3 regions of the Nocardioides lacus genome follow, and region 3 is predicted to be linked to each of the others. Evidence: riboswitches for the same ligand, from Rfam matches in the RefSeq annotation. Region 3 holds a riboswitch; each other region holds the start of a gene.

Region 1 (9,864 bases), 340 kb from region 3:
CTGGATGAGTCGTCTGGTGAAGGTGGAGGTCTGAGGTGGTAGCGCTGCTGGTGCTCGGCGTCGTCCTCCTGCTCGGGGCGCTCCTCCTGCTCAGCCTGGCGCTGCGCACCGACGAGGAGTCAGCGGGCGTCAATCGGTCGTTGGCGGTCCTCGAGACCATGGGCCAGGCGCCCAAGGAGCTCCGAGCCGAGCTGGATCTGCCCTTCGCGGACCGGGTGATCGCACCGCTGCGCGCGCGAGCACTCACCGTCGGCCGGCGGATCAGCGGCTCCGATGCGGGTGAGCGGCTCCGCCGCCGGCTCGATGCCGCCGGGAACCCGCCGGGGTGGACCGTCGACCGGATGGTCTCGGGGAAGGTGCTGTTCGGCGTCCTGGGGCTGATCCTCGGCGTGGCGATCGCCGCTCTGTTCCAGATCGGCCCGCTCACCGGCGTCGTGGTAGCGCTGGCGGGCCTGCTCGTCGGGTTCTTCGGCCCCGATCTCTACCTCTACCAGCGCACCTACGACCGCAACGAGCGGTTGCAGCGTGACCTGCCCGACGCGATCGACCTGCTGACTATCAGCGTCGAGGCTGGCCTCGGCTTCGACGCGGCCGTCCAGCAGGTGGCGGTCAAGACGCACGGGCCGCTCGCCGACGAGTTCACCAGGATGCTGCGCGAGATGCAGCTGGGTCAGGGTCGCTCCGAGGCCTTGCGGGGACTGGCCGAACGGTGCACGGTGGACGACGTGCGCGCCTTCGTGAGCGCGATGGTCCAGGCCGACGGCTTCGGCATCCCCATCGCCCAGGTCCTGCGGATCCAGGCGGGCGAGATGCGGATCAAGCGTCGCCAGCGCGCCGAGACCAGGGCGCAGCAGGTGCCGGTCAAGATCACGGTGCCCCTGATCTTCTTCATCCTGCCGTGCCTGTTCGTGGTCGTGATGGGTCCGGCGCTCCTCCACTCGATGGACAGCTTCTCGCGCCGATGAACCCGACCACGCCCGAGGCCAGCCTGTTGACCGACCCGCACCACCGCCGGGTCGCGGGGCTGGCCCGCGGGTTCGCGCTGGTCGCGACGCTGGTGCCGCTGCTGTGGACCCGGGACACCGGCTCGCTGGTGGCACTCGGGTTCATCGCCGCGATCTGGGCCGCCGTGACGCTGCTGGAGTGGCGCAGCCGCGTCACCCTCGACGTCATCGGGGGGATCGAGGCAGCCGGCGTCGGGCTGATCAGCGGCGTCGCCCTGGACCGGTCGCCAGTGGTCCTGGCGGCGCTGGCCATCGTGCCGTTCAGCGCCGGCCTGTACCGCGGCATCTGGGGTGTCGCGCTCTCGCTGGCGACCGAGCTCTTCGCGGTGCTCACCGCCGCGCTGGCCGTGCGGCACGGGATCACGCCCGAGCAGGGCTACAGCATCTTCAGCTGGTGCTTCGCAGGCCTCGGCGTCGGTCTGATCGCCACCTTCCTGCACAGTGCGCTGCAGCAACGCGCCGATCCGCTGGCGCCCTACCTCTACGCTCAGTCGCTGCTGCGCCAGCTGATCGACATCAGCGGCGGCTTCGACGGCGGTCTCGATCCGGTCGCGCTGGGCGGCGGGATCCTGGGCCAGGTCCGCGACGAGCTGCCGACCAGCTCGATGGCGCTCTACGTGACCCGCGGGGAGACCCTCACCCCGCTGGTGACCAAGGAGGTCGGCGCCACCATGGGCACCGGGTGGGAGGACGCGGCGCTGGCTGCCTGGGCCACCGCCGGGACCTTCGTGGAGGGCAACCTGTTCGCGGTGCCGCTGCAGTCCGCCCACGACGGCAGCGTCTCGGCCGTCGTGGTCGCGTGCCTCTCCGAGCGGGTCAGCGCCGAGAGCATGGGCCTGCAGGACCGGCTGGAGCGGTTGCGCCGCTCGCTGCAGGTCGGCGCGGTGCAGCTCGACACCGCGTTGCTGTTCGTGGCCTTCCGCGACTCCGCCACCGCCGAGGAACGACGGCGGCTGGCCCGCGAGATGCACGACGGGGTGGCCCAGGACATCGCCGGGCTCGGCTACCTCGTCGATGCCCTCGCCGGTACGGCGTCGACCCCGCAGCAGGCCGAGCGGATCGCTGTCCTGCGCGAGCGCATCAGCGCGGTGGTGGCGGAGATCCGCCGCTCGCTGGTCAACCTGCGCACCTCGGTCGGCGCCAGCGAGAGCCTGGGGGCGGCGATCGGCTCGATCGCCCGCAACCTCACCGAGGTCTCCGGTGTGCCCATCCACGTCACCCTCGACGAGACGACCGACCGGCTGCGGCCCGAGGTGGAGGCGGAGCTGTTCCGCATCACCCAGGAGGCGATGAACAACGCGATCAAGCATGCCCGGGCCTCTGCGATCGAGGTGCACTGCCAGGTGCGTGCCCCGCAGGCGCGGATCACCGTCAGCGACGACGGGCGCGGCATGCAGAGGCCGCGGACGGGCTCCCACGGACTCTCGATCATGCGGGAGCGGGCGCTGCTCATCAACGCCACCCTCGCGATGACCGAGCGGGACGGCGGCGGGGTGTCCGTCACCGTCGAGATCACTGATGGAACTGATGACGCCTCCGCTGCGGAGGCCGGGAAGGCGAGGGTGGACGCATGACCTCGGTGCTGTTGGTGGACGACCACGAGCTGATCCGCGAGGGCCTGGCGGGCGTGATCGACCTGGAGGAGGATCTCGACGTGGTCGCTCAGGCCGGTACCGTCGCCGATGCGCTCGCGCTCTACGCCCGGCTCTCCCCCGACGTGGTCGTCGCCGATCTGCAGCTGCAGGACGGCACCGGGCTCGACATCCTGCGCGCGATCCGGCGCCAGAGCAACACCACCGGCGTGGTGGTGCTCACCATGCACTCCGGGGACGACCAGATCTTCGCCGCGATGGAGGCCGGCGCCTCGGGCTTCGTCGGCAAGGACGCCCCCTCCCAGGAGGTCGTCCGCGCCGCCCGGCATGCGGCCGTCTCGCCGCGGTCGTTCGTCTGCTCAGGGCTGGTCGGAGCGATGATGCGCCGGCACACCAGCGAGTCGACCCGCCTCTCCGATCGCGAGCACGACGTGCTGGTCCTCCTCGCCGACGGACTGGGCGCGGCGGCGATCGGCGAGCGCCTCTACCTCTCGGAGTCCACCGCCAAGTCGCACATCGCCCGGATCTACCAGAAGCTCGGCGCCGCCAACCGGGCCCAGGCCCTCGTCACCGCCATGCGGATCGGGCTGCTCTCCAGCGTGAATCCCACCGGCTCCACGAGCTGACCCGGGACCACCCCGCTCCCCCGGATAGTCCGAACGGACTACGCCGGTCGGCACCATCACCCGATCCCCCGCGAGCCCTCCTCAGGTGACCATGGACACATCGGCGGGTGCGTTCGCCCCGCCCGGGGGAAAAGATCCTGAGGGGGACTCTTCATGCTGGAATATCTGCGCATCATGCTGGACGCGCGCCTGGCCAAGATGGACGAGCGCGGTGCGTCCGCCGTCGAGTACGGGCTCCTGATCGCCGGCGTCGCCGCACTGGTGGTGGGCATCGTGTTCGTCTTCGGTGACAAGCTGCACAGCGTCTTCCAGAACACCTGCAACTCGGTCAGCAACTCGGACTGCTCGAAGGCGACCAACACCACCGGCGGCTGACCGCATGACCCGGGCGAGCACGCCGACCGGCATCCGCCGGATAGCGATGACCGAGCAGCGACAGCGCACCGACCGCGGGGCCTCCGCGGCCGAGTACGCGCTGCTCGCCGCCGGCATCGCCGCCCTGATCGCCGGGATCGTGTTCCTGCTCGGCCCGCACGTGAGCGATCTGTTCGGCAACACCTGCGACAAGGTCGCGGGCGCTACGCACCAGGGCGCGTGCACGTGACGGCGGCGCCGCTCACCTGCCGCCCAGCACCCGCTTCGCGACGGCGATCCGCTGCAGTGCCGTCGGGTGTGACCCGAACAGGAACTGCGACCACGCCGGCGGCGTCGGGTCGGCCAGCGCGCTGATCGCCAGCCGGCGCTGCAGCGCGACGAACGAGCCCTCGTCCCCGGTGGTCTCCAGGGCGGCCACGTCGGCCCGGGTCTCGATCTGCCGGCTGATGGTGTTCTCCACCGGCAGCGCCAGCACCGAGGCCAGGGCGAAGAGCGCCAGCAGCAACGGCACCACGGCCGGGTCACGCAGCCGGGTCCCGCGACGGCCGAGGAGGAGGCCCAGCAGACCGACGCCGAGGAACGCCGCCGCCACCCCGAGCAGGGTCCCGCTCAGCACGTCGTCGTGGTGGGCGTGCCCGAGCTCGTGGGCCACGACCGAGAGCACCTCGCCTCGCGGCAGGTCGTGGATCAGGTTGTCGTAGAGCACCACCCGGCGGGTCGATCCGAAGCCGGTGACGTAGGCGTTGAGCTCGGTGGTCCGCTGCGAGGCGTCCACGACCAGGACGTCGTCGAGGTGGACGTGCTCCTTCGCCGCGAGCTGCATGATCTGGGTGCGCAGGTCGCCCTGGGGCAGTGACGTGAAGTCGCTGAAGAGCGGCTCCACCAGGACCGGGTAGACGAAGGAGCCGAGCAGCACCAGCGCGGCGATCACGACGCCGGCGATCGCGGGCCACGCCCGCTGCCAGCGTCGTGCGATGCCGAGCAGCACCACCACCGCGATCGCCGTGGCCACCACGGTGACGCCGGTCCCGATCCCCAGGTCGGAGAGGTACGACGCCCAGCTCTGCCGTGACAGCCCGTAGCGCAGTTGCTGGTGCTGCAGCGCGATGTCGAAGGGCAGGGTGACGATCCGGCCGAGGACCGTCACCAGCACCACCAGCACCGTGGTCCGCAGCCACCACGGGCCGCGCAGCCGCGCGTCCACGGCCCGTCCGAAGCGGGTGAAGCCCAGCAGGCAGGCGACCAGCACCGAGACGACCAGGCTGCTGCGGCCCAGCCAGCGCGCCGCGTGGGAGTACGCCGTGGCGCGCTCGATCTGCGCCGGGGTGAAGACGCTCTGGGCGCTGGGCGGGTGCAGCCGGCCGCCCGGGTAGGGGTGCCAGGGCACCAGCACGACGGCGAGCACGACGAAGGCCACCGCTCCCCCGGCTGCCATGGCGAGCGAGAGCCGCCGCACGGTGATCACCGGGCGAGCCCCTGCAGCTCCCGGCGCCACTGCGTGGTGAAGTCGGTGAGCCCGAAGCCGAACTGGCGGCGCATCGTCGCGTCCAGGCCGGCACCGCCGCGGACGTCGTCGTACAGGTGGACCAGGGCCTGCTCGCCGCCCAGCCGGGCCAGCAGCCGGCAGGCCAGCCAGGCCGCCTCGTACTCGGCGCCGAAGGACTCCGACTGGTCGTTGAACTCGGCCGAGCCCGGCAGGTGCGCCGGCGCACCGTCCGTGCGCACCTCGGCGATGATCTGGCGGGCGGTCGTGGACAGGGGCAGCGTGACGTCGCGCAGCGCGACGTAGTCGGCGAAGCCCTCCAGCAGCCACGGGGGGAGGGTCTGGTTGGTGGCCACGTCGGTCGCCGCATGCGTCGCCTCGTGACTGAGCACGATCTGCGCGCCCTGGGTGTTGAGGCCACCGATCACCTGCGGGTTCACCAGCACGTGCACGGGGCCGCTGGCGCTGCCGTCGACGCTGGCGGTCACCGCGGCGACGCCGTGGTAGGTGCCGCTCGCAGCACCCATCATGCGCTCCAGGCCGGCCTCGTCGGACGGCACCTCCAGGACCAGGTCGGGGTGTGGCCAGGGCAGCACCTTGCGTACCGCCGCGACGGCGCGGTCCGCCAGCGTGCCGTACCGCGCCGCGCGCCGCTGCGCGGCCACACCGCTGCCGGCGAGCACCACCGTCGCGTCCTCCGTACGCCGGACCTGCACGGGGCCGGCGAGCCACAACGGCAGCCGCCCCTCACCGGCACCGAAGCCTGTCACCTCGACACGGCCGCCGCCGTCGTCGCCGGCCGGGGCGAAGGTAGCGCTCACGTCCGTCGAGGCGGTCGAGGCGTCGACGCCGCCGAACCGCCAGGTGATCGCGACGTCGGCACTCCACGAGCCGTCGCGCGCCACCGCACCGTCCTGCGCGACGTAGCGTGCGGTGAAGTCCTGCACCCGCAGCGCCACCGCGTTGGCCACGGCCGTCCGAGCGGCCGTGCCCTGGACCTGGTCGGGCCGAGCGTCGCGCACCGCTCGCTGCAGGGCGTTCAACGCGGCCGCCGCCTCACCCGGTTGCTCGGCCGCCGGCCGGCCCGAACGGGCGGCTCCTGCGGGCACCACGTAGGTGTCCCGGCCGTGCAGCCGCCAGGCGAGCACGCCGAGGGCCACCGCCAGCACGACGACAGCCGCCACGACGACGCGGACCGCCACTCGCGAGGAGCGGCGGTCCGTGGTCATGGCGCCGAGTCAATCAGACCCGACCCAGGTGAGGTGGTCGGGGTTGGTGCGGGTCAGCCCGGGCGGACGGCGCCCACGTAGGGCATGGAGTACAGACCGGTGACCTTGACGCCCACGCTCGGGTTCTCGGCGTTCACGATCAGGCCGTTGCCGATGTACATGCCGACGTGGCTGATCGGGTGGTAGTAGAAGACCAGGTCGCCGGGCTGCAGGTCGGAGGCGGCGATGTGACGACCGGAGTTGTACTGCGCGGCCGAGGAGTGCGGCAGCGAGACGCCCGCGGCGCCCCAGGCGCGCATGGTCAGGCCGGAGCAGTCGAACGCGTTCGGCCCGGCCGCGCCGTAGACGTAGGCCTTGCCGACCTGCGCCATCGCGTAGGAGATCGCCGTGGCGGCGCTGCCCGTGGCAGCGATGTCGTCGGTCGAGACCCGCGTCGAATCGCGGGAGAGCAGTGCCTCGCGCTGCTTGGCCTGCAGGCCGTCGAGGACCTTCTTGGCCTCGGCCAGCTTGTCGTCGATCGTCGCCTTGGCCGCCTTGAGCTGGGCCTGGGTGGCGGTGACGTCGGCGGCGCGCTTCGCTGTCGCCTGCTGGCGCAGCTCGAGCGCCTGCACCTGGTGGGAGTAGTCGGTGAGCAGGCTGTCCTGGATGCCGTCGTAGGCGGACATGGTGGACAGCCCGGCAAGGAACGCCTTGGGGTCGTCGCTGACGACGACCTGGCCCACGGCGGACATGTTCGAGCCCTCGAACTGACGCATCACCGAGTCGCGGACCTGGTCGCGCACACCGCTGAGCGCCTTGTCCTGGCGCTTCTGGTCGGCCTGGAGGTCGGAGAGCTCGCTGCGCAGCTGCTTGAGCCGGACGTTCGCGGCGTCGTACTTCTCACCGGCGGCGTCAGCCTGCTGGTAGAGGTCGTCGACCTGTGCCTGGACGTCCTTGATGGAGGGGGTCGCGTGGGCGGAGGTCGAGGGCAGGATCCCCACGACTCCGGCGACGGCGAGCGTCGCGATACCAGCGATGAGGCGGTTCCGACCGTTCAGCACGAGCGGGCGTTCTCCCTTGTCTGTCGTACGCCTACCGGGTGAGCTGACGGATTCGGGCACGACATGCCCTACTCCCACTCCTCACGTCCACCTCGGACGTGCCTTGCGGGAGATTCACCCCAGATGACGGCCAGGCCGTCGATGGTTCCCCGGCTCGTGATCCACCCCGATGTGGCTCACGACTCAGCGCGGCACCCGCGCGGATCCGGTGTGATCCACTGCCTCGGGCACCAAGTGACCTAGACCTTAACCGAGGGCGGCACAGCCTTGCCAATCCCTCTCCACAGTGTGTCGATATCCAATCTGACCCACGCATCACTCCTGTCACATCCGTATCAGGAGCCCCACGCATCGGCTAGGCCGACTCGATCGCGGGACCCTCCACCGGGGAGACGAGCCGCAGCGGTGGCACCAGGCCACCGTCGGCGAGCACCTGCAACGCCCGCCTCTCCTCGTCCTCCATCGTCAGCTCGGGTGGCAGGCCCAGCAGCACCGTCACCACGCAGTCGTGACACTCCAGGCCTCGCACCACACAGGTGTCGCAATCGATCGTCGTGCTCATGTCGGCGACGTTCGCAGCCACCACCGACAGTTTTGGTACGGCGGTCGGCCGGTGTGTCGCAGCGATGCCGACCCCGGCCCCGGTCAGCGCAGCGCCTGCAGCAGCACCGGTGTCGGCACCGGCCGGCCGCCGCTGAGCGCGATGTCGCGCGCCACGGCCTGGTCGTCGCTCACCACCAGCACCACCCGCCCCGGGGGCTCGGCCGCTACCAGCTCACGGATCACGTCGTCGGCGATCACGCCGGCCGGGCTGAACACGACCCGCACGCCGCGCGGCGCGCCGGCCAGGTGACGGGCAGCGGCACCGGGCACGGCTGCGGCGTCGAAGACGACGGTCGTCTCGGCACCGGTACGCGCGACCAGCGGCGCCAGCGCCTGCATCAGCCGGATCCGCTGCGCGTCGAGCGCCGAGGCGGGCCAGGCCTGCTTGGTGACGTTGTAGCCGTCGATGACGAGCCTCGCCCGGGGCATCGCCAGGTAGCCCTCCAACTCGCCGAGGCTGGCGACCGTGCGACTGCGTCCGGCGGGCCCGGGCGGTGCCTCGGCGTACGTCGCCTCCACGCTCTCCCCCGGCGTGCCGCTGGCCTGAGGCAGGGCGAGCTCGCGGCGCAGTCCGGAGGCGGCGTCGATGATGGTGTCGAGCAGTAGCCGCGAGCGCAGCGTGGCCTCCTCGCGCTCGCTGCGCGCTGCCCGGCGCTCGTCGCCGGCTTCGGCCTCGAGCTGGGCGACACGCGCCCGCAGCTGGCGCAGCTCCCGGGCCTGGCCGGCGACCGTAGCCTCGGCCTCGGTCCGGGCGGCCTCCGCGACGGCGAGGGTCTCCTCGACCCCCGCGAGCGCCTCGCGCCCGCCGGCCCGCGCCTCGCCCAACCGGCGACGCAGCAGCAGGTTCTCCTGCCTGGCCGCCTCGAGGTCGGTACGGCGACGCTCGCGGGCCTCGCGCAGCTCCTGCTCGAGCTGGTCCACCCGGCGCTGCAGGCGGGTCACGTCCTGATCGGCGACCCGGGTCCGGGTCTGCAGCCCGCGCAGCGCCTCGTCGAGCTGCTCGGTCCAGCCGACCGGCCGCACCAGCCACGCGAACGCCGCCGCCTCGGCCGGGTCGGCACCGGAGGGCAACCGGTCCGCGGCGTAGCGCGGACGGGAGGAGCGCAGCTGCACCGCGAGCCGCTCGCGCAGCCCCTCCTCGGCGTCGGGCTCCGCCTCGAGCGCGGCGGTGATCGCCGTACCTCCGGCCCGCGCCCGGCGCGCGGGCGCGAACGCCGCGATCCGTCGCAGGGTGGCGGGCAGCTCGGGGACCTGCGGGAGCACCTCGGCGCTGAGCGCGACGATCCGCGTCCGCACCGGCTCGGGGAGCTCGGCGACGGAGGGCACCGGGCCCGGGGCTGTGGTCACGAAGTGAAGGATAGGTGCGCCGACACAGCGCGCCGCCCCGGAACTGTCGGTGCTCGGTCCTACGGTCACGGACATGAGCAGCACCGCAGCAGCGACAGCGCGATCGCGTTGGGAGTCCCAGCGCAGCTTCGACGAGCTGGGGCGCCAGCTGCGCGACGTGACGTTCTGCGTGGTCGACCTGGAGACCACCGGCGGCTCGGCCGAGGCCGGGTCGATGATCACCGAGATCGGCGCGGTCAAGGTCCGTGCCGGCGAGATCCTGGGCGAGTTCCAGACACTGGTCAACCCGCACAGCGCGATCCCGCCGTTCATCGCGGTGCTCACCGGCATCAGCGACACCATGGTGGCCGATGCGCCAGGGATCGAGTCGGCGCTGCCGGCGTTCCTGGAGTTCGCCGCGGGGTGCGTGCTGGTGGCTCACAACGCACCCTTCGACGTCGGCTTCCTCAAGCACTTCGCCGCCCGCCAGCAGCGGCCCTGGCCGGCCTTCGAGGTGGTCGACACCGCGAAGCTGGCGCGCCGGGTGATCACCCGCGACGACGCGCCCAACTGCAAGCTGTCCTCG
Region 2 (9,864 bases), 1.5 Mb from region 3:
CCGATCGAGGCGGAGCGGAAGCTGGCCCGCGTGCTCGGCCCCGGGACGGCTGTCCTGCTGGTGCTGTCGTGCATCACTCCGGCCTCCAGCCTGTTCATCATCGTCCCGGAGGTGCTCGCCTCCCAGGGCAGCGGCGCGGTCCTCACCATCATCGCGGGCATCCTCGTCTCGGTCGCCGTGTGCGCCTGCTACGCCGAGCTCGGCACCCGCACCGCAAGCTCGGGCGGCGAGTACGCCATGGTCGCCCAGACCCTCGGCAAGGCCGCCGGCTGGCTGACCTTCGCCCTGGCAGCGATCCAACTGTGGGTGATCCCGCCGATCATCGCGCTCGGTACCGCCGACTACCTCAGCGACATCGTCCACCTGCCGCGTGCCGCCACCGGCGCCGTGGTCATGTTGATCTCCACCGCGACGGCGATCCTCGACGTGAAGTCCAATGCCTTCGTCACCGGCATCTTCCTCGGCCTGGAGATCGTGGCCGCCATCGTGGTCACCGTGCTCGGGCTGACCCACCTGCACCGCGGCCCAGGCGAGCTGATCTCCCCGCACGTGGTGGGGGCGCACGGCCTCGAGCCGTTCACCATCGCGATGCTCGTCTCCGGGCTCGCTGTCGGCACCTTCGTCGTCAGCGGCTTCAACACCGCCGCCTACCTCGCCGAGGAGGTGATCGAGCCGCGCCGCAACGTCGCCCGGGTCATCTTCGCCTCCCTCGGCCTGGGTGCGCTGGTGATCCTGGTCCCGACCATCACCACCGTCCTCGCTGTCGGCGACGTGGGCGACCTCGCCACCGGCAACTTCTCCGAGTTCGTGCACGAGTGGGGCGGTCACGGCCTCGGCGTGGCGATCAACGTCGCGATCGCCATCGCGATCCTCAACGCCGTCATCGTGATGGTGCTGCAGAACGGCCGGGTCGTCTTCGCCTCGGCCCGCGACCGCTGCTGGCCGGCGGTCGTCAACGAGACCCTCACCCGCCTGCACCCGCGGTTCGGCACGCCGTGGCTGGCCACGCTCGCCGTCGGCGTACCGGGTGCCGTGCTCGCGTACGCGGTGAACATCGAGTCCCTGCTCGGCATCACCTCGGTCGTCCTCGCGGTGATGTACGTGATGGTGGCGATCGCCTCGCTCAAGGTGCGTCGCATGCCCGCCACCGTCGCGAGCTGGCGGATGCCGTGGTGGCCGGTGGCGCCCGTGCTGGTGATCGTGGCGGTCGGCTACGCGGTGTTCAGCTCGGCGCGCTCGGACCTGCTGGCCACCGCCGTGCTCGTGCTGCTGGCGCTGGCCTACTACGCGTTCTACCTCGCCCGTCGTCCGCACGACCGGTTCGTGGTGGTGGACCCCGCCGACGAGCCGGCCGAGCCGGCCGTGGGATCCGCCTGATCCTCCGACCCTCCCCGACCTTCCCGATCCAAGGAGATCCCCATGGTCCGCTACGGCCCGCAGTTCGGCCCGGACATCACCTTCCTCGGCGTCGAGCGCTGCGACTGGAGCGAGCCCTCGACGTACGCCGAGGCCGACGTGGTCATCCTGGGCGCGCCGTTCGACGGTGGCGCCTCGCACCGCGCGGGCACCCGGTTCGGCCCGCAGTTCATCCGGCAGACCTGCTACCTGGCCCACGATGGCTCCCGGCCCTCGCTGGCAATGCGCGTCGACGCGCTGCAGGACCTGCGGGTGCTGGACGCCGGCGACGTCGAGATGTTCTCCGGCGACGCCGAGCGCTCGGTGCGCGACCTGCAGGAGGCGGTCCACGCCGTCACCAGCAACGGCGCCATCCCGCTGATCCTCGGCGGTGACCACACCATCGCGTGGCCCGATGCCGCTGGCGTGGCTCAGCACTACGGCCCGGGCCGGATCTCGATGATCCACTTCGATGCCCACGCCGACACCGGCGACATCGAGTTCGGCGCGCTGATCGGCCACGGTCAGCCGATGCGCCGCCTGATCGAGTCCGGCGCCCTGCGTGGCGACCGATTCCTGCAGATGGGTCTGCGCGGGTACTGGCCCGGTCCGGACACGCTGGACTGGATGGCGGAGCAGGGCATGAGGTCCTACGAGATGACCGAGATCGTGCATCGCGGCCTCGACGTCTGCCTGACGGAGGCCTTCGAGATCGCCACCGACGAGTGCGACGGCGTCTTCCTCTCGGTCGACATCGACGTCTGCGATCCCGGGCATGCTCCCGGCACCGGTACGCCGGAGCCCGGCGGCCTGACCGCCCGACAGCTTCTGGACTCGGTGCGCCGGATCGCCTACGAGCTGCCCGTCGTCGGCATCGACGTCGTCGAGGTCTCGCCGCCCTACGACCATGCCGACATCACCTCGTTCCTCGCCAACCGGGTGGTGCTGGAGGCACTCTCCGGCATCGCCCGGCGCAAGCGCGATCAGCGCGACGGCACCTGCTGGGACCCCGCCCTACCCCTTCTCGCCGAGCGGAACCCGCCTCGGCTCAGCCTTGCTACGAACGGAGAATCCCGATGACCAGCCCCCACCACACGCACGACGTGATCGTCGTCGGCGCCGGCGTGACCGGCCTGACCGCCGCCTATCGGCTGACCCAGGCCGGCAAGGACGTGCTCGTCCTGGAGGCGCGCGACCGGATCGGCGGCCGACTGCTCAACGAGGTGCACACCCAGGGTGCGGCCGGTGAGCACGAGGCCGAGTTCGAGGTCGGGGGCCAGTGGGTCTCCCCGGACCAGACCGCGCTGCTGGCGATGATCGACGAGTTCGGGCTGGAGACCTTCGCGCGCTACCGCGCGGGTGACTCCCTCTACGTCGACCGCCGCCGCGAGGCGCACCGGTTCACCGACGAGCTGCCGGTGTCCGAGGCGACCAACGCCGCGATCGAGCAGCTCACCAAGACCCTCGACGGTCTGGTCGCCGAGATGGATCCCGACCGGCCCTGGGAGCACCCCGACGCGGCGCACCTGGACAGCGTCTCCTTCAGCGCGTGGCTGCGGGAGCAGTGCGACGACGAGGAGGCGTGCGACAACGTGGCGCTCTACGTCGGCCCGGCGATGCTGACCAAGCCGTCGCACTCCTTCTCCGCGCTGCAGGCGATCCTGATGGCCGCCAGCGCCGGCTCCTTCAGCAACCTGGTCGACGCCGACTTCATCCTCGACCGGCGCGTCGCCGGGGGACTGGCGACGGTGCCCCGGACGCTGGCCGAGCGGCTCGGCGAGCGGATCCGGCTGGATGCGGACGTGACCCGCATCGACTGGCGCGAGGACGGTGCGGTGGTGCACGTCGGCGAGGAGACCTTCGCGGCCGCGCACGTGATCCTGGCCGTGCCGCCGACGGTCGTTCGCCGGATCCGGTTCGCCCCTGAGCTGCCGGCAGAGCACCGGATGGCGCGCGAGCACCAGTCCTTCGGGCTGGTGATCAAGGTCCAGATCGTCTACCCGACCCCGTTCTGGCGCGAGCAGGGCCTCAGCGGCACCGGCTTCGGGCCGTACGAGCCGATGCACGAGGTCTACGACAACACCCCCGAGGGCGAGGAGCGCGGGTTCCTGGTGGGCTTCGTGGCCGGGCTGAACGCGGACGAGGTCGGCCGGCTGAGCGCCCAGGAGCGGCGCGAGCGCATCCTGCGCTCGGCGGCGGCGTACTTCGGCGAGCAGGCACTCTCGCCGGTGGTCTTCCACGAGAGCGACTGGCAGCACCAGGAGCTGACCGGTGGCGCCTACGGCACCAGCTTCGACCTGGGCAGCCTGACCCGGTACGGCGCGAAGCTGCGCGAGCCGCTCGGTGCGCTCGACTTCGGCAGCAGCGACGTGGCGGGGCTGGGCTTCCAGCACGTCGACGGCGCGATCCGGGTCGGCGGTGAGATCGCCGCTCGGCTGCTCGCCTGACCGCCGGGCGTCCGTGGCCTGATCGCGGATCGACCGACCGGGGCCCGGTCGTCGACAGGTGCGAGGGCGGGCGTAGCCTCACCGTCATGTTCAAGGTGCTGCTCGCCCTCCACCTGCTCGCCGCTGTCTTCGCGGTCGGCCCCCTCGTCCATGCCGCCACCACCGCCTCGCGGGGTCTGCGGCAGCAGGACGCCGCCGTCATCAAGCAGACCTCGCGGATGGCGACGATCTACGCCTACGCCTCCGTGCTGGTGGTCATCTTCGGCTTCGGCCTGATGTCGATGGACTCGCCGTACCACCCGGGCAAGGTCGCCAGCTTCGGCGACGTTTGGATCTGGCTCTCGCTGCTGCTGTGGCTGGTCGCGGCGGCGCTGGCCCTGTTCGTCGTCGTCCCGACGCTGGACAAGGCCGCCGCCGACGTGGCGTCGGGGCCGTCGCTGGTCGGCAAGGTCGCCGCCGCGGGCGGCATCACGGGCATCCTGTTCGCCGTGATCATCTTCCTGATGGTGTACCAGCCCGGCTCCTGATCGACACCGCCCGCCAGGGCGTCGGGCCCGGGTGGGCGCCGTACGCGGTGCTGTGTGCCCGGGGGCCGGGCCACGGTTGTGACCCTCGCGCGGCGAACGGGGCCTCGGATGGGTACTGATCCCCTATGACCGACCTGCCGCAGCACTCCGGCGACCCCTATCCGAACGACCCCTACCCCGGCGACCCGGCCTCGACGGACCCGTCCGCGACGAACCCGCTGCGCCCCGATCCGGTGCAACCCGACCCGGCCACGGGCCCTTCGGGAACGGGAGCGCCCGGGACGATTCCCGGCGACACCCCGGCCGATACCGCACCGGGCCACGAGCCCCCGGCACGGCCCGACCCGCTGCGGTCCTCGCGCACCGGTCGCGCCTGGGTGTCGATCATCGCGCTGGGCGTCGTCCTCGTCCTGCTGATCGTCTTCATCGCCCAGAACACCCGCAGCGTGACGGTCTCGTTCCTCGGCTGGCAGGGCCGTACGCCGCTGGCGGTGGCGCTGCTGATCGCGACGGTGGCGGGTCTCTTCCTGGCCGGCGTCGCCGGAACGCTGCGGATCTGGCAGCTGCGCCGACGGGTCAAGCGTGAGGCCAGGCGCGATACCAAGCGGCGCCGGGCCGCGTGATCGCGTGTACGCCGACACCAAGCCCTGCCAGCTCTGCGGCGCGCCGGTCGACCTGCGTCCGCGCGAGGCGGGCGACCCCACCCGGGTGACCGAGGCCGACGGGACCCCCGACGAGCGGGTCTGCAGCAACGCCGAGTGCCCCTCGAACCGCGCCGCGGAGGACGCCCCGCTGCCCTGAGCGCGCCCTGGCCGCCCGCTGAGCGCGCCCTGGCCGTCGCCACGCCAGCGTCGGCCGGCTGGTGCAGCACGGCGGGTGTAGGAGGAGGGCGAATCAGGTACAGCGAGGTCGACGACCACCGCGGTGGCCCATCACCGCCATGACACGAAGGAGCCGCTATGCCCACGCGCACCGCACGCACCGCCTGGAACGGCACGCTCGAGAAGGGCTCGGGCCAGGTCGAGCTGACCAGCTCCGGCGTCGGGACCTATGACGTGTCCTTCCCCAAGCGCGCCGCCGAGGAGGCGGGCGGCGCCACCAGCCCCGAGGAGCTGATCGCCGCGGCCCACACCGCCTGTTACGCGATGCAGCTCAGCGCGGAGATCGCCCAGCGCGGCGGCACGCCCGAGGCCCTCGACGTCCAGGGGGACGTGTCGCTGGGCCCGGACCAGGCGGCCGGTGGCTTCAAGCTCACCGGGATCAAGCTCGCCGTACGCGGCGAGGTGGACGGCCTCGACGAGGCCGGCTTCCGGGAGGCGGCCGAGGCGGCCAAGGCCAACTGTCCGGTGAGCAAGGCGCTCACCGGTGTCGACATCACCCTCGACGCCGCGCTCGAGAGCTGAGCGTCGCGGGTACGGCGGAGGGTCGCGGCGTGACAGATTGGGCCCCATGAGCGCCGATCCCGCGATCCTCACCGAGCCCGGCCCCCAGCCCGACGCCGAGGCCTCCTACGGCCCCGAACCCGACCAGGTGGCGGACCTCTGGCGCGCGGACCGCGACCACGCGGGACCCGGCGATCGAGGCGACAGGCCGCTGCTGGTGATGCTGCACGGCGGCTTCTGGCGTCCGGCCACCGACCGCATGCACACCCGCCGGCTCGGCGCCGCGCTGCGCGCGGCCGGCTGGTCGGTCGTGGTGCCGGAGTACCGGCGCGTCCCGGGCGACCCCGACACCACGACCGCCGACGTCCGGGCCGCGCTGGCAGCCCTCCCCGAGCTGATCGGGCATCGCCCGAGCGGCGTCGTCGTCCTCGGCCACTCCGCCGGCGGCCACCTGGCGCTCTGGTCGGCCGCCGCGGCTCCGGCCAGGGACCTGGTGCTCACCGTCGCCCTGGCTCCGGTCGCCGACCTGGTCCTCGCCCACCGGCACAACCTCGGCAGCGGAGCCGTGACGGCGTTCCTCGGCACCCCGCCCGAGCTGCGGGCCGACCTGGACCCGGTGCGCCTGGCGGCCCCGGCCACGCCGGTGGAGATCCTGCACGGCACGGCGGACGATGTCGTACCGCTGGCGCTCGGCAGCTCCTATGCCGGCGCTCACCCGGACACCCGCCTGCACGCGCTCGCGGACGCCGATCACTTCGATGTCATCGATCCGGGCTCGGCCGTCTTCCCCCGCCTGCTCGAGGTGCTCGGCCGGGCCGGAGTTTGACCTTGGCGGGAGCGATCTGCCTACCCTCGGTGCGTCCCGGGACCTCCGGGCCGACCGCCGCGTGACGCCGAGTCCTGTCCCGCGCGGCGGTGACACCGACCTGTTCGGGCAGGAGCGGGGGACCCAGGAACCGCGGGTCTGACGACCCTTGGGGTGAAGCCGTGCACGCGCGGCCGGGCATCTTGCGCCCGAACCCGACAGCTAACTCCGCAGGCGCGCAGGAGATCACCCATGCGCATGCGCACCCTCGTATCAGCGGCTGCCCTGACGGCGGCCTCGCTCGTCCCGGTCGTGGCCACGGCCGCTCCCAGCTCGGCCGTCACGGCCCACACCTGGCAGCGGCTCGCCGAGTGCGAGTCCAGCGGCCGCTGGCACGTCAACACCGGCAACGGCTACTACGGCGGCCTGCAGATCAGCGCCGGCACCTGGCGCGCCTACGGCGGCCGTCATTTCGCCTCGCTGCCCCACCGTGCCAGCAAGCACCAGCAGATCAAGGTCGCCAACCGGATCAAGGCGCATCAGGGCTGGGGCGCCTGGCCGGCGTGCTCGAGTCGCATCGGCGTGCGCTGAGGCTCACGTCGGTCGACCCGCCCGAAGTGGGCACTGGTCCCAGGGCGCGGTCGACCGACGACCGCCCGGCGAGAGGTGGAGGACATGCTGCTGGAGGGCAAGACAGTCGTCGTCACGGGCGGGAACAGCGGGATCGGTGAGGCCATCGTGCTGGCAGCCGCCGCCGAGGGCGCCAACCTCGTCATCGACTACGTCGCCCATCCGGAGGAGACCGAGTCGCTGATCAAGCGGGTCGAGGACGCCGGCGGCCGCGCGGTCGGGATCGAGGCGGATGTGTCCAGCTCGGGTGACCTGCACGCGATGGTCCAGAAGGCGGTCGACAGCTTCGGCCGCCTCGACGTGTTGGTGAACAACGCCGGCATCGAGACCCGAACAGGGCTGCTCGACACGAGCGAGGAGGACTTCGAGAAGGTCCTGGCGATCAACATGAAGAGCGCGTTCTTCGGCAGCCAGGCCGCCGCGAAGCAGTTCATCGCGCAGGGGGAGGGCGGCCTGATCCTCAACATCTCCTCGGTGCACGAGGAGTGGCCCATGCCCGGCAACATCGCCTACTGCGTGTCCAAGGGCGGGATCAGGATGCTCACCAGGACGGCCGGCGTCGAGCTGGGGGAGCACGGCATCCGGATGGTCAACGTGGCGCCCGGTGCGGTCAGCACGCCGATCAACGCCTCGACCGAGTCCGACCCGGAGAAGATGAAGCGGCTGGAGGCTGCGATCCCGCTCGGTCGGATGGCCGAGCCGCGCGAGATCGCCGACGTCGTCGTCTTCCTCGCCTCGGGCAAGGCCGCCTACATGACGGCGACGACGGTGACCATCGACGGCGGGATCATGCAGGGCAGCGTCGGTCTGTGACAGCCGGCCCGCGGTGCCGCGGCCTCAGGCGGCGGCCTCGGCCGACTCGTCCAGGAGGCGGTTGACCTGCTCGGTGGAGCGCTGCGCCCATCCGGTGCTCGCGAGGACACCGAGCAGCAGCACGACGACGCCGACCACGGTGACCAGCCACCACAGCGGATGGGTGTGGGCGGCGAAGGACGGCCCGAGGTTCGTCGCGGCCCCGACGCCGGTGAGGGTGCCGGCGAGGGCCACGCCGATCGCCGAGCCGGTCTGACGGCAGGTGGAGGCGACCCCGGCCGCCACGCCGGCCTGCGAGACCGGCATGCCCGAGACAGCGGTGTTGGTGATGGGGGCGTTGATGGCACCGAAGCCCAGCCCGAACAGGACGTAGCTCGTGCCGATCAGCCACCAGGAGGTGTCGGTGGTGAGGAACGTCAGGCTGATGCCGCTCAGCGCGAGCATCGTGCCCGCGAAGACGAGCGAGGGGCGGGTGCCGAACAGGGAGACCAACCGGCCGGAGGCGAGCGAGGCGACCAGCGTGGTCAGCGCGAGCGGCAGCATCCGCAGGCCGGCGTCGAAGGGGGAGAGCCCGCGCACCTGCTGCAGGTAGAGCGCATTGACGAAGAGGAAGGCGCCGTACGCCGCGAAGGCGATCAGGGCGGTGATCGTGGCCGAGGCGAACGGCACGCTGCGGAAGAACCGCAGGTCGAGGAACGGTTCGGCCACACGGCGCTCGACGAGGACCAGGCAGAGCGCGGCGAGCACGGCGACGGCGAGCAGCACCACGATCCGCGGTGACCCCCAGCCGGCCTGGGGCGCCTCGATCAGGGCGTAGACGAGGCTCGCCAGGAAGACGATCGCGAGCGTCTGGCCCACCCCGTCGATCCGGCGCGGCCGAGCGGCCCGCGACTCGGGCACGAAGAAGTGGCACAGGATCACCGCCGCCAGCGCGATCGGGACGTTGATCCAGAAGATGCCGCGCCAGCTCACGTGCTCGGTCAGCAGGCCGCCGACCAGCGGGCCGAACGCCATCGACACCCCCACCACGGCGCCCCAGACGCCCACGGCGCGAGCCCGCTCGCGGCGGTCGGTGAAGGTGTTCGTGATGATCGACATTGCCACGGGGTTGAGCATCGACCCGCCGATGCCCTGGAGGACGCGCGCGCCGACCAGTGTCTGCACGTTCGGCGCGAGGCTGCACAGCAGCGAGGCGAGACCGAAGACGGTCAGGCCGATCTGGAAGACCCGGCGCCGCCCGACCCGGTCGGCGGTGGCGCCGCCCAGGAGCAGGAAGCTCGCGATCGCCAGGGTGTAGCCGTCGATGGTCCACTGCAGCGTCGAGACGTCGGTGTGGAGGTCGGCGCGGATGGAGGGCAGGGCCACGTTCACGGCCGTGGCATCCATCGAGACGATCAGCAGACTGCAGCAGCAGATCGCCAGCACCAGACCCTTGGACGGCGGCTCGATCTCGCGGCTCGTGCGACGGGCGACTGGTCGATCGAGCTTCGGGGCAGCCGGTTTCGTCGTCATCGTTAGCAATGCTAACTGCCGCCAGGGAACGCTCACGCGTCGATGACATCGGTCGAGGAGTGGTCTTGGGCACACTTTCGCGGTGCAAAGGGCCACCGTCGCGCCAGACGGGGCCGGTGGTCCGTCGTCTCGCCGTACTCGCCGCCGTACTCGCCGCCGTGCTGGTCCTCGCCGGTGGGACCGCCGCGGGTGTGCGACATCTCCGTGCCGACCACGACGGGCGTCGCGGAGTGCCGGTGTACGCCGTCGCCCCCGCCGTACCGGTGGCGACCCGCGTGGTGCGACATCGGGGCGCGCCGCCGACGTGCATCGTCGCCACGCACGGCTCCGGCGCGGGGCCGTCGTCGGGCACG
Region 3 (9,864 bases):
AGCGCTACGAGGAGCCGTTCGGTGCGATGCTGACGGCGCTGCCGCGGTTGCTCACCGGCAGCGAGTACGACGCCTTCGTCGCTCGGCGCGACCGGCTCACCGATGCCGGCGTCCCCACCGAGCTGGCGGTGCAGGTGGCGGTGCTGGAGCCGGCCTCGATGCTGCTCGGTGTGGTCGAGGTGGCGCTGGCGGCCGGTCAGGACCCGGCAGCGGTGGTGCGTGCGCACCTCGAGCTGGGCGAGCGGCTCGGACTGCCGAAGCTGCTGGGTTGCATCGTCGCGCTGCCACGCACGGACCGGTGGCAGTCGATGGCGCGCGCATCGCTGCGCGACGACCTGCACGCCGTGCACGCGGCCCTCACCGCGCAGCAGCTGGACGGTACCCCGGAGGACTTCGAGGAGCGACTGGGCCGGGCGAGGTCGATGCTGACCGAGATCGGCCTGGACGAGGGCGCGGACCTGGCCAGGCTGTCGGTGGCGGTGCGGGCGTTGCGGACCCTGCTGTAGAGGCGTCGTCCGCCGGACGACGCCTCAGGCGCTCTTCTTGGCGGCGGCCTTCTTGGTCGTCTTCTTCGCCGTCGTCCTCTTCGCTGCCGTCTTCTTGGCGGGGGACTTCTTCTTCGGGCTGTCCTCGGTGTCTTCCCCGGTGTCGTCCTCGGTGTCGTCCTCGGCGTCCGGCACAGCCTCGCCACGGGACTGCTTGGCGGCGGCGACCGAGCGCTGGAGGGCCGCGAGGAGGTCGACGACCTCGCCCGAGCTGGGGGTGGAGGTCTCGGTGCGGGTGACCTCGCCGCCCTCCACCTTGGTCTTGACCAGCGCCTCGACGGCCTCGGCGTAGTCGTCCTCGAACTCGGCCGGGTCGAAGTCGCCGGAGAGGGTGTCGACGAGCATGTGCGCCATCTTGACCTCGGCGTCCTTGACCTCGCCGACCTCGACCTTGAAGTCGGGGGTACGGATCTCGTCGGGCCACATCATCGTCTGCAGCACGATCACGTCGCCGTTGTCCGTGGAGCGCACGCGCAGGACGGCCACCGTGGTGCGCTGTCGGAGCGCGACGGTCACGATCGCCATCCGGTCGGCGTCCAGCAGCGCCTGGCGCAGCAGCGCGTACGGCTTGGCGCCGCTCGCCTCGGGCTCGAGGTAGTAGGACTTCTCGAACAGCAGCGGGTCGATCTGCTCGCTCGGGACGAACTTCTCCACCGCGATCTCGCGCGAGGACGACGACGGCAGCTCGGCCATGTCGTCGTCGGTGAGGACGACCATCTCGCCGTCCTCGGTCTCATAGCCCTTGGCGATCTCGGCGTACGGCACCTCCTCGCCGTCGATGCTGCAGATCCGCTGGTAGCGGATCCGGCCGCCGTCCTTGACGTGCACCTGACGGAACGACACGTCGTGGGACTCGGTGGCGGCGTACAACTTCACCGGCACGTTGACCAGGCCGAAGGAGACCGCGCCCTTCCAGATCGCTCGCATGACCACCATCCTTGCCCTATGCGTCCCATGCTCGCCACTGCCGGTACCCACGTCCCCGGCGGGGAGGACTGGGTGCACGAGGTGAAGTGGGACGGGATCCGGCTGCTCGGCACGTACGTCGACGGCAGCCTGCGGCTGACCACCCGCAACGAGAACGACGCCACCCTGGCCTGGCCCGAGCTCGGCAGCGGCCCCGCGGCCGGCGCCGGGACGGATCTGGTCGTCGACGGCGAGGTGATAGCGCTCAACGACCGCGGTCTGCCCGACTTCCGGGTCCTCGGCGAGCGGATGCACGTGCGCGACGTGCGGAAGGTGGCGCGGCTGGCCGCCGCCCGGCCCGCGACGTACATGGTCTTCGACCTGCTGCGGGTCGGCGGTGAGGACCTGACGGGGCTGCCGTGGACCGAGCGCCGGGCCCGGCTCGAGGCGCTCGACGCCGAGGGGGCACTGGGCGGCTGGCAGGTTCCCCTCACCTACGACGACGGCGCGCTGCTCCACCAGGCCACCCTGGCGCAGGGCCTGGAGGGCATCGTCAGCAAGCGCCGTACTGCCCGCTACGAGCCGGGGGTACGGAGCAGGGCATGGCTGAAGTTCCCCCACCGCTTCCGCGCCTCCTACGTGATCGGCGGCTGGCGGCCGCAGGAGGGCACCACCGACCGGCTCGCCGCGCTGCTGGTGGGGGAGCCGACGGCGCAGGGGCTGCTCTACCGTGGCCGGGTGGGCAGCGGGATCACCGGACGGCACAGCCCGGCGCTGCGCGAGCTGCTGACCGAACGGGCGGACAGCCCGTTCGCGGACGAGGTGCCCCGGGAGGACGTCTCGGGGACGCGGTGGGTGGAGCCGCTGGTGGTGGTCGAGGTGGAGACGCACGGTGTTGGCACGGGGCTGGCCTCGGGGGCGCGGCTGCGACAGCCGTCCTACCAGGGCGTGCGCACCGACCTCGCGCCGGAGGACCTCTCGTGAGGCGGCTCCTGCTCGCGCTGGTGGTCGCCGCCGGCCCGCTGCTGCTCCCGGGCCTCTCGGCTCCGGCCCAGGCGGCCCCGTCGGCCGTCACCCTCGGCGGCGTCACGGTGCACCTGCGCGCCGGCACCACCCAGGTCGTCACCGTCAACCACCGCCGGGGGAGCCGCGCGCGGGTCAGCCTGTGGGTGCTGCGCGACGGTGCCTGGAGACGGCGGTTGACCAGCACGGACGGTCACATCGGGTACGGCGGCCTGGTCGCGGGCGGCCGCCGTCACCAGGGGACCGGCACCACGCCGCTGGGCACCTACGGACTCGTGTCCGCCTTCGGCACGCATCCGCACGCCGCGACCCGGGAACTGCCCTACCGTCGGATCCGGCCGGGCGACTACTGGGTGGAGGACAACGCCTCGCCGTTCTACAACCGCTACCGCAACAAGGCGCAGGGCGGCTTCCGCTGGTGGTTGCCGCTGAGCGACGAGAACGGCTCGGAGCGGCTGGCGGCCTACCCGAGACAGTACGAGTACGCCCTCGTCCTGGACTACAACGCCGAACAGGTACGCCACCGCGGCGCCGGGATCTTCCTGCACGTCAACGGCACGGGTGCGACGGCGGGCTGCGTGAGCGCGCCGCGCTGGCTGCTGAAGAAGCTCATGCACCGCCTCGACCCGGCGCGGGTGCCGGTGATAGCGATCGGGCGCTAGTCGATGGCGGACGCCGAGGTCAGGGTCGAGGTGGAGGGGCGCACCCTCGCGGTCAGCAACCTCGACAAGGTGCTCTATCCGCGCACCGGCACCACGAAGGGCGAGGTGCTGCACTACTACGCGACCATCGCGCCGGTGCTGCTGCCGCAGCTCCGCGATCGGGCGGTGACCCGGGTGCGCTGGCCGCACGGCGTCGCGGACTCGAGCTTCTTCGAGAAGAACATTCCGTCCCGGGCGCCGCGCTGGGTGCGCACCGCCACGGTCCCGACCACGGGCTCGCGCACGGCCAGCGGCAAGGACGGCCTGCTCACCTTCCCGATCGTCGACGACCTGGCCACCCTCACCTGGCTGGTCAACCTGGCCGCGCTGGAGCTGCACGTGCACCAGTGGCGGGTCTCCGCGGACGGCGAGCCGCTGGGGGCGGACCGGATCGTCATCGATCTCGATCCCGGCGAGCCGGCCGGCCTGCACGAGTGCTGCCAGGTGGCGTTGCTGGCGCGCGAGCTCCTGGTCGGCCGCGGACTGGCCAGCACGCCGGTGCTCAGCGGTAGCAAGGGACTGCACCTCTACGCCCGGCTTCCCGCCGTCCTGCCCAGCGAGGAGTCCTCCGCCCTGGCCAAGGAGGTGGCCGAGGAGCTGCAGCGCGAGCACCCGAAGCTGGTCACCGCGACGATGACCAAGAGCCGGCGTACGGGCAAGGTCTTCCTGGACTGGTCGCAGAACGCAGGGTCGAAGACGACCGTGTGCCCCTACTCGCTGCGCGGACGCGAGCAGCCGACCGTCGCAGCTCCCGTCACCTGGGCCGAGGTGGAGGGCGGCGCCGAGGACCCCCTCGGCCTGGAGCAGCTGCGCTTCGAGGACGTGCTGGATCGCATGCGGGAGCACGGGGATCTCTTCGGCGCGGACTAGACCCGTCGCTTCGCAGCGGCGGTGGGAGCAGTGTTACCGCGGCGTGGCGACCCCGTGGCGAGCTTGTAGGACCGGCGTGGATCCGACGGGGTGGCGGCCGGCGGAGCGCCGACCTAGCGTCGGCGGCGTGGAGATCTCCACCGTTCCGCACCGGCGGGCCGCTTCGGCCCGTGGCTGGCTGGTGGCCGGCGGGCTGGTGATCGTGGTGGCGGTGGTGCTTCTCGGCGTCCAGGCGCTGCTGGGGGTGCAGCCTTCGGTGGTCGCCGGCCACGACCTGGCCGGCAAGGCCGATCGCGGCACGCTGCTGCTCTCCACGCAGGCAGCGGTCGGCCAGCTGCGTGTCGGGGACGTGATCACGTTCCGGCCGCCCGCGCCGTACGACCGCGGGGTCCGGGTGACCCGCGAGGTGGAGGCGCGCGACCTGCTCGGCGCCCTCACCGCGAGCGACGCCGGCGTCGATCCCTGGCAGCTGCCCACCAGCGGACCCGACGTGGAGCGCGCGGTGGTGCGGGTGGCCTATCTGGGCTACCCGTTCCTCGGCTCCGGCTCGCTGCTGGAGCGGGTCCTGCTGCCGGTCGTGCCGGTGATGGTCATCGCCGCGGCGGTGCTGATCGCGGCCGGACGGACCAGGCGCCGGCGCACACCGCGCCGGGCCGCGTGAGGACTTATCCTGCCGGGTCGAGCCGTGACCTCTATCCTTCTCCCGTGGTTCATCGTGTGCTGGTCGTCGAGGACGAGGAGGACATCGCCTTCCCCCTCGTGCGCACCCTCGAGCGCGAGGGCTACGACGTCAGCTGGGTCCAGACCGGCGCCGCTGCGCTCGAGGCGCTCGACGGACGCACCGAGATCACGCCCGACGTGGTCATCCTCGATCTCGGGCTGGGCGACATGGACGGTCTGGACGTGTGCCGGGAGGCTCGCTCGGCCGGGTACGACGGCGGCATCATGATCGTCACGGCCCGGGCCGGTGAGCTGGACCGGGTGGTCGGGCTCGACTACGGCGCTGACGACTACCTCGCCAAGCCGTTCGGACTGGCCGAGCTGCAGGCCCGGGTGCGCGCGCTGCTGCGCCGTACCGGTGTCCGAGCGGTCCCCGGCGCCGAGGGCGGGCTGCGGATCGACGTCGCCGCCCACCGGGTCTATGTCGACGACCGGGAGGTGCCGCTGACCGGCAAGGAGTTCGAGGTGCTGGCCGTGCTGGCCCACGCTCGGGACAAGGTCGTCCCCCGCGAGCGGCTGATGGCCGAGGTCTGGGACGAGAACTGGTTCGGCTCGACCAAGACGCTCGACGTCACGATCGGGCGGTTGCGCAGCAAGCTGGAGTCGGCCGGTGTGGCCGACCGGGTGGTCGCCGTCCGCGGCGTGGGGTTCCGCCTCGAGGGCAGCCCCTCGGATGCTTAGAAGGCTCGTCCTTCTCCTTCTCGCCCTGGTCCTCGTCCTGGTGCCGGCTGGCTACCTGCTGCGCACCTGGTCGGTGGAACGCTCGGTGCGCTCCCACGATGGCGAGGCGGGGCATCGAGACGTGCTGGTGCTCGCCGCACTCCTCGACCAGCGGCTCTCCTCGGGCGGGATCGTCGACCCGTCCCTGTTGCGGCCCATCGCCGGACCCGATGTGGCGATCCGCTACCACCCGGCTACCGGCCCCGACGTCGAGGTCCGTGGGTCGGGCTACACCGGCTCCCTGGACACGGACCCCGGCAGTGCCGACGTGTGGTCGGCGGCCCGCACCGCCGACGGCGGGTACGTGCTGCTCAGCGAGGATGCCGGGGTCGTCCGTGCCACCGCGTGGCAGAGCCGGTCGGACCTGGTGCTCCTGCTGCTGATGACGGTGGTGGTGGCGACGTTGGTGGGTCTGCTCCTCGCCGGGTGGTACACCCGGCCGTTCCGTCGACTGGCAAGGGCGGCCTCGTCGCTCCGCAGGGGCCGGTTCGAGCTCGACCTGCCGCGGCGCGGTGCTCCCGAGGTGCGCGCGCTAGCCGAAGCGCTCGATGCCAGTGCGCAGCAGCTGCAGGACCGGTTGGCCGGGGAGGACGAGTTCGCCCGCCGAGCCTCGCACGCGCTGCGCACGCCGCTGACCGGACTGCGCTGGGAGCTGGAGGAGGCGGCGGTCCGCGACGACCTGCCCGAGCATGTCGCCACCGCGCTGGCCCGCTCGTTGCGACGGGTGGACCAGCTCGACGAGGTCACCGGCGAGCTGATCGCGGCGGCGCGAGGCCGCGCGTTGGTGGCGGGGGCCACCCTTCCCCTCGAGGCGCTCGCCGGTCAGGTCGCCCAGCGTTGGGCCGACGAGCTCGACGCACACGGCCGGGAGCTGACAGCGCAGATCGAGGGCGGCGCCGCGACGACGTACACGCCCGGTCCGGTGGAGCAGATCCTCGAGCTGCTCCTGGTCGACGTGGTCCACCGCAGCAGGGGCGCCGTCCGGATCGGCTTCGCCGTGGGCACCGAGGCGCACCTGCGCATCACCGTGCGGGCAGCGTCCGCCCGATCGGAGCGCAGGACGGGCGGCGCGCCGATGGCACGGGCCCGGGCCGTCGCAACCGCCCTGGGCGGCCGGCTCGAGGGCGAGTACGCCGCCGACGGCGTGGAGATCGTGCTCCCCAGGCGCTGAACCGGCCCTTGATGCGACAGGATGGGGACATGACGAGTGGTACCCACCGGCCGATCGAGACCTGGCTGACCGACATGGACGGGGTGCTCGTCCACGAGGAGGTGCCCCTGCCCGGGGCCGCCGACTTCATCGAGGCGCTCAAGGCCACCGGCCGCCGCTTCCTCGTCCTGACCAACAACTCGATCTTCACCCAGCGCGACCTGCGCGCCCGGCTGCTCGGAAGCGGCATCGACGTGCCCGAGGACGCGATCTGGACCTCGGCGCTGGCCACGGCGAAGTTCCTGGCCGACCAGCGCCCCGGTGGCTCGGCATACGTCGTCGGCGAGGCCGGCCTGACCACGGCGCTGCACGACGTGGGCTACGTGATGACCGACCGCAGGCCCGACTACGTGGTGCTGGGGGAGACCCGCACCTACTCCTTCGAGGCGATCACCCGCGCGATCCGGCTGATCGAGGGCGGCGCGCGCTTCATCGCGACGAATCCGGACCCGTCCGGGCCCTCGCAGCACGGCACCCTGCCGGCGACCGGCTCGGTGGCGGCGCTGATCTCGACCGCGACGGGGCGCACGCCGTACTTCGTGGGCAAGCCGAACCCGCTGATGATGCGCACCGCCCTGAACCGGATCGAGGCGCACTCCGAGACCACCGCGATGATCGGCGATCGGATGGACACCGACGTGATCAGCGGGCTCGAGGCCGGCCTGCGGACCTTCCTGGTGCTGACCGGTTCCACCCGAGCCGACCAGGTCGAGGGGTTCCCGTACCGACCGACCACCGTGGTCGACTCGGTCAAGGATCTGATCCCCCTGGTGCACCCGCCGAAAGCCGACTGAGACGGCGCGACCGAACCGGCTGTCGAGGCGGAACCGCGTGATTTGAATCGCATTCAAGTTGAGGATTCACGCTTAGCGTGTGACCTGCGTCACTGAATCAGCGGCACCCTGTTTGGATTTCCGCTGATTGGTATGCCTACCGTCTTGATCGTTTGCGCCAGCAAGCACCGGCCCCGGCACACGCCGAGTCCTGCCCCTTCCGGAGCCGGTTCCGTAAGACGATCACCCAGGGGCAGGAGCGGGGGACCCAACGTTCCACGCGGCGGCGCCGGACCACCGGCGTGCCGCTCGGGGTGAAGCCGGACGTCTCGCAGTTCCAGGACGTCGGCCGGGCACCTTCTCGCCCGAACCCGACAGCTCACCTCGCAGGCGTGGGAAGGACACCCACGCATGCCCAACTTCATTCGCACCACCATGGCCGCGACCGCCTGTGCCGGCCTTATCGCCCTTCCGGCCGTCGGCGCCCACGCCGTCGGCGCCCCGACCACCAGCCTGTCGAGTTTCACCCTGCCCGCCGCGGCCCCGGCGAGTGCACCGGCGAGTGCACCGGCGGACGGTGCCGCCACGGCCACCTCCAAGGCCGCGGTCGTCACCCCGAGCGCCAAGCCGCGCCTGACCAAGCACGAGCGCAAGCTGCGCATCGAGCACCGGCGGAAGGTCCGGCGCAACCACCGGGTGGGACGCGCGCTGCACGTCGCCGCCCGGCAGCAGGGCGACCCCTACCGCTGGGGTGCCACCGGCCCGACCTCTTTCGACTGCTCCGGTCTGATGCTCTACTCGTTCCGCGCGGTCGGACTGCACCTCCCGCGGACGGCGGCGGCTCAGTCCGGCGCGGTGCGCCACATCTCCCGTGCGCACATGCGGCGCGGCGACCTGGTGTTCTTCACCTCGGGTGGTCACGTCTACCACGTGGGCATCTTCGACGGCTGGAGCCACGGTCGCCGCATCATCATCCACGCGCCGTACTCCGGCGCCGACGTGCGCAAGGAAGCGATCTGGACCAACGGCTGGTTCCCCGGCACGCTGCGGCTCTCCTGAGCGCGCCCGCCGGCGGGTCCGGACGCTGTCAGCGCGAGAGCTGACGCGCCCGGATCTGCTCGGCGAAGACCGCCCGCCGCAGTGCCGAGCGGGTCCGCTCGTCGGGCGGGAGCGTGATCACCAGCTCGGTGATGTCGCGCTTGGGGGTGCTGCGGAAGAGGTCGCCGTCGAGGGCGAACTCGGCGCCGCCGAGGTTGAAGTGGGCCCGCAGGCTCGGCTCCTCGCCCTCCTCCGGCGTCGGCAGCGGCTGCGGCATCTGGCAGCGCAGGGCCGCCTCGCTCACGTCGAGCAGCGACGCCTCGAACTTCTCCTCGCCGTACTCCAGGATCAGCGGCAGCGCCACCGACACCCGCACGTGGGCGCGCCGGTTGGTCACCCGGACCTTGCTGATCGGCTCCGCGTGCCAGATCCGGACCTTGCCGTCGATGGCGCGCTCGGTGACCCGCACCGACTGTGCGTAGAGACCCACCGCCGAGGTCCACTGCACCTCGAACGGCCGGCCGATGTCCAGGTCGGTGTCGAGGGGAAGCCCGAACGGGCGGGCCAAGATCAACGCACCCTCGGTGATCCCCTCCACCCGGCTGGCGAACTCGCCGCTCTCGCCGCGCAGCAGGACCGGCTGGTTGACGTCGGGCGAGTGCATGCCCTTCTGATCGGCCGGGACCCGCGGTTCCGGAGCCGCCACCCGCGAAGGCGAGCTGGATATCCTGGGAGTCACTGCGACATCGTGCCAGGAGAACCACGCTTTCCGTGGCGGTACTGGCAATCGCGTGCACATTTCTGCCGGCTTAGGGCCGGTCACCGTCTCTGAACCGCCGAACGCCGGTGTTGGAAGCGGTATCGGCCGTCGGGGAGCCTGATCGTCGCGTAGGTGGGGTCGTGGGCGCGTCTGTGGTGGTGTCCGCAGAGGAGGGATCCGTGGGCGAGGTTGGTGTGGCCGCCGGTTGACCAGGGTTGGTCGTGGTGGGCGTCGCACCAGGGTGCGGGGACGGTGCAGCCTTCTGCACGGCAGTGTTTGTCTCGTAGGGCGAGGGCTTTGCGCTGGGTTGGGGTGAAGAGTCGTCGGGTGCGGCCCAGGTCGAGGGGTTCGGAGTTGCCGCCGAGGACGGCGGGGATGATGCCCGCGGTGCAGGCCAGGCGGCGGGTTTCGCCGGTGCTGATGGGGGTGCCGTCGTCGAGCCATGCGACACCGAGGTCGGCCTGTAGCTGGTCCAGGGTCATGGTGACGATGACGGTGGTGGCGTCGCCGCCGTGGGCGGGGAGTCGGGTGGGGTCGGTGTTCTCCAGGAGTTGGGCGAAGGCGTGGGCGAGGAGCCGGCTGCGGGGTTGGACTCTGC

Evidence for each region. Region 3 has a riboswitch for cyclic di-AMP ahead of P5P86_RS06595 (C40 family peptidase). Riboswitches for the same ligand answer to the same signal wherever they lie in the genome.
Region 1: linked by a shared signal. The riboswitch ahead of P5P86_RS08220 (C40 family peptidase) and the one ahead of P5P86_RS06595 (C40 family peptidase) in region 3 are both predicted to bind cyclic di-AMP.
Region 2: linked by a shared signal. The riboswitch ahead of P5P86_RS13740 (transglycosylase family protein) and the one ahead of P5P86_RS06595 (C40 family peptidase) in region 3 are both predicted to bind cyclic di-AMP.

Annotation. Positions count from the first base shown of each region.
Region 1 is NZ_CP123620.1:1,744,612-1,754,475, reverse strand. Features, by position in the region: gene P5P86_RS08260 (type II secretion system F family protein) at 1-34, shown strand, start outside; gene P5P86_RS08255 (type II secretion system F family protein) at 36-965, shown strand; gene P5P86_RS08250 (sensor histidine kinase) at 962-2,578, shown strand; gene P5P86_RS08245 (response regulator transcription factor) at 2,575-3,222, shown strand; gene P5P86_RS08240 (Flp family type IVb pilin) at 3,376-3,597, shown strand; gene P5P86_RS08235 (Flp family type IVb pilin) at 3,602-3,826, shown strand; gene P5P86_RS08230 (M48 family metallopeptidase) at 3,839-5,062, opposite strand; gene P5P86_RS08225 (hypothetical protein) at 5,059-6,309, opposite strand; gene P5P86_RS08220 (C40 family peptidase) at 6,363-7,349, opposite strand; cyclic di-AMP (ydaO/yuaA leader) riboswitch at 7,363-7,536, opposite strand; gene P5P86_RS08215 (hypothetical protein) at 7,705-7,911, opposite strand; gene P5P86_RS08210 (NYN domain-containing protein) at 7,995-9,299, opposite strand; gene P5P86_RS08205 (DEDD exonuclease domain-containing protein) at 9,373-9,864, shown strand, end outside.
Region 2 is NZ_CP123620.1:2,905,264-2,915,127, reverse strand. Features, by position in the region: gene P5P86_RS13780 (APC family permease) at 1-1,377, shown strand, start outside; gene speB (agmatinase) at 1,420-2,475, shown strand; gene P5P86_RS13770 (flavin monoamine oxidase family protein) at 2,472-3,842, shown strand; gene P5P86_RS13765 (DUF2269 family protein) at 3,929-4,369, shown strand; gene P5P86_RS13760 (LapA family protein) at 4,495-4,992, shown strand; gene P5P86_RS13755 (hypothetical protein) at 4,997-5,170, shown strand; gene P5P86_RS13750 (OsmC family peroxiredoxin) at 5,329-5,772, shown strand; gene P5P86_RS13745 (alpha/beta hydrolase) at 5,819-6,577, shown strand; cyclic di-AMP (ydaO/yuaA leader) riboswitch at 6,664-6,808, shown strand; gene P5P86_RS13740 (transglycosylase family protein) at 6,809-7,147, shown strand; gene P5P86_RS13735 (SDR family NAD(P)-dependent oxidoreductase) at 7,232-7,999, shown strand; gene P5P86_RS13730 (MFS transporter) at 8,024-9,511, opposite strand; gene P5P86_RS13725 (hypothetical protein) at 9,628-9,864, shown strand, end outside.
Region 3 is NZ_CP123620.1:1,403,075-1,412,938, forward strand. Features, by position in the region: gene P5P86_RS06550 (NAD-glutamate dehydrogenase) at 1-506, shown strand, start outside; gene ku (non-homologous end joining protein Ku) at 531-1,472, opposite strand; gene P5P86_RS06560 (ATP-dependent DNA ligase) at 1,491-2,435, shown strand; gene P5P86_RS06565 (L,D-transpeptidase family protein) at 2,432-3,136, shown strand; gene ligD (non-homologous end-joining DNA ligase) at 3,140-4,045, shown strand; gene P5P86_RS06575 (hypothetical protein) at 4,173-4,706, shown strand; gene P5P86_RS06580 (response regulator transcription factor) at 4,751-5,446, shown strand; gene P5P86_RS06585 (sensor histidine kinase) at 5,439-6,656, shown strand; gene P5P86_RS06590 (HAD-IIA family hydrolase) at 6,686-7,489, shown strand; cyclic di-AMP (ydaO/yuaA leader) riboswitch at 7,683-7,873, shown strand; gene P5P86_RS06595 (C40 family peptidase) at 7,880-8,527, shown strand; gene P5P86_RS06600 (PilZ domain-containing protein) at 8,556-9,170, opposite strand; gene P5P86_RS06605 (HNH endonuclease signature motif containing protein) at 9,326-9,864, opposite strand, start outside.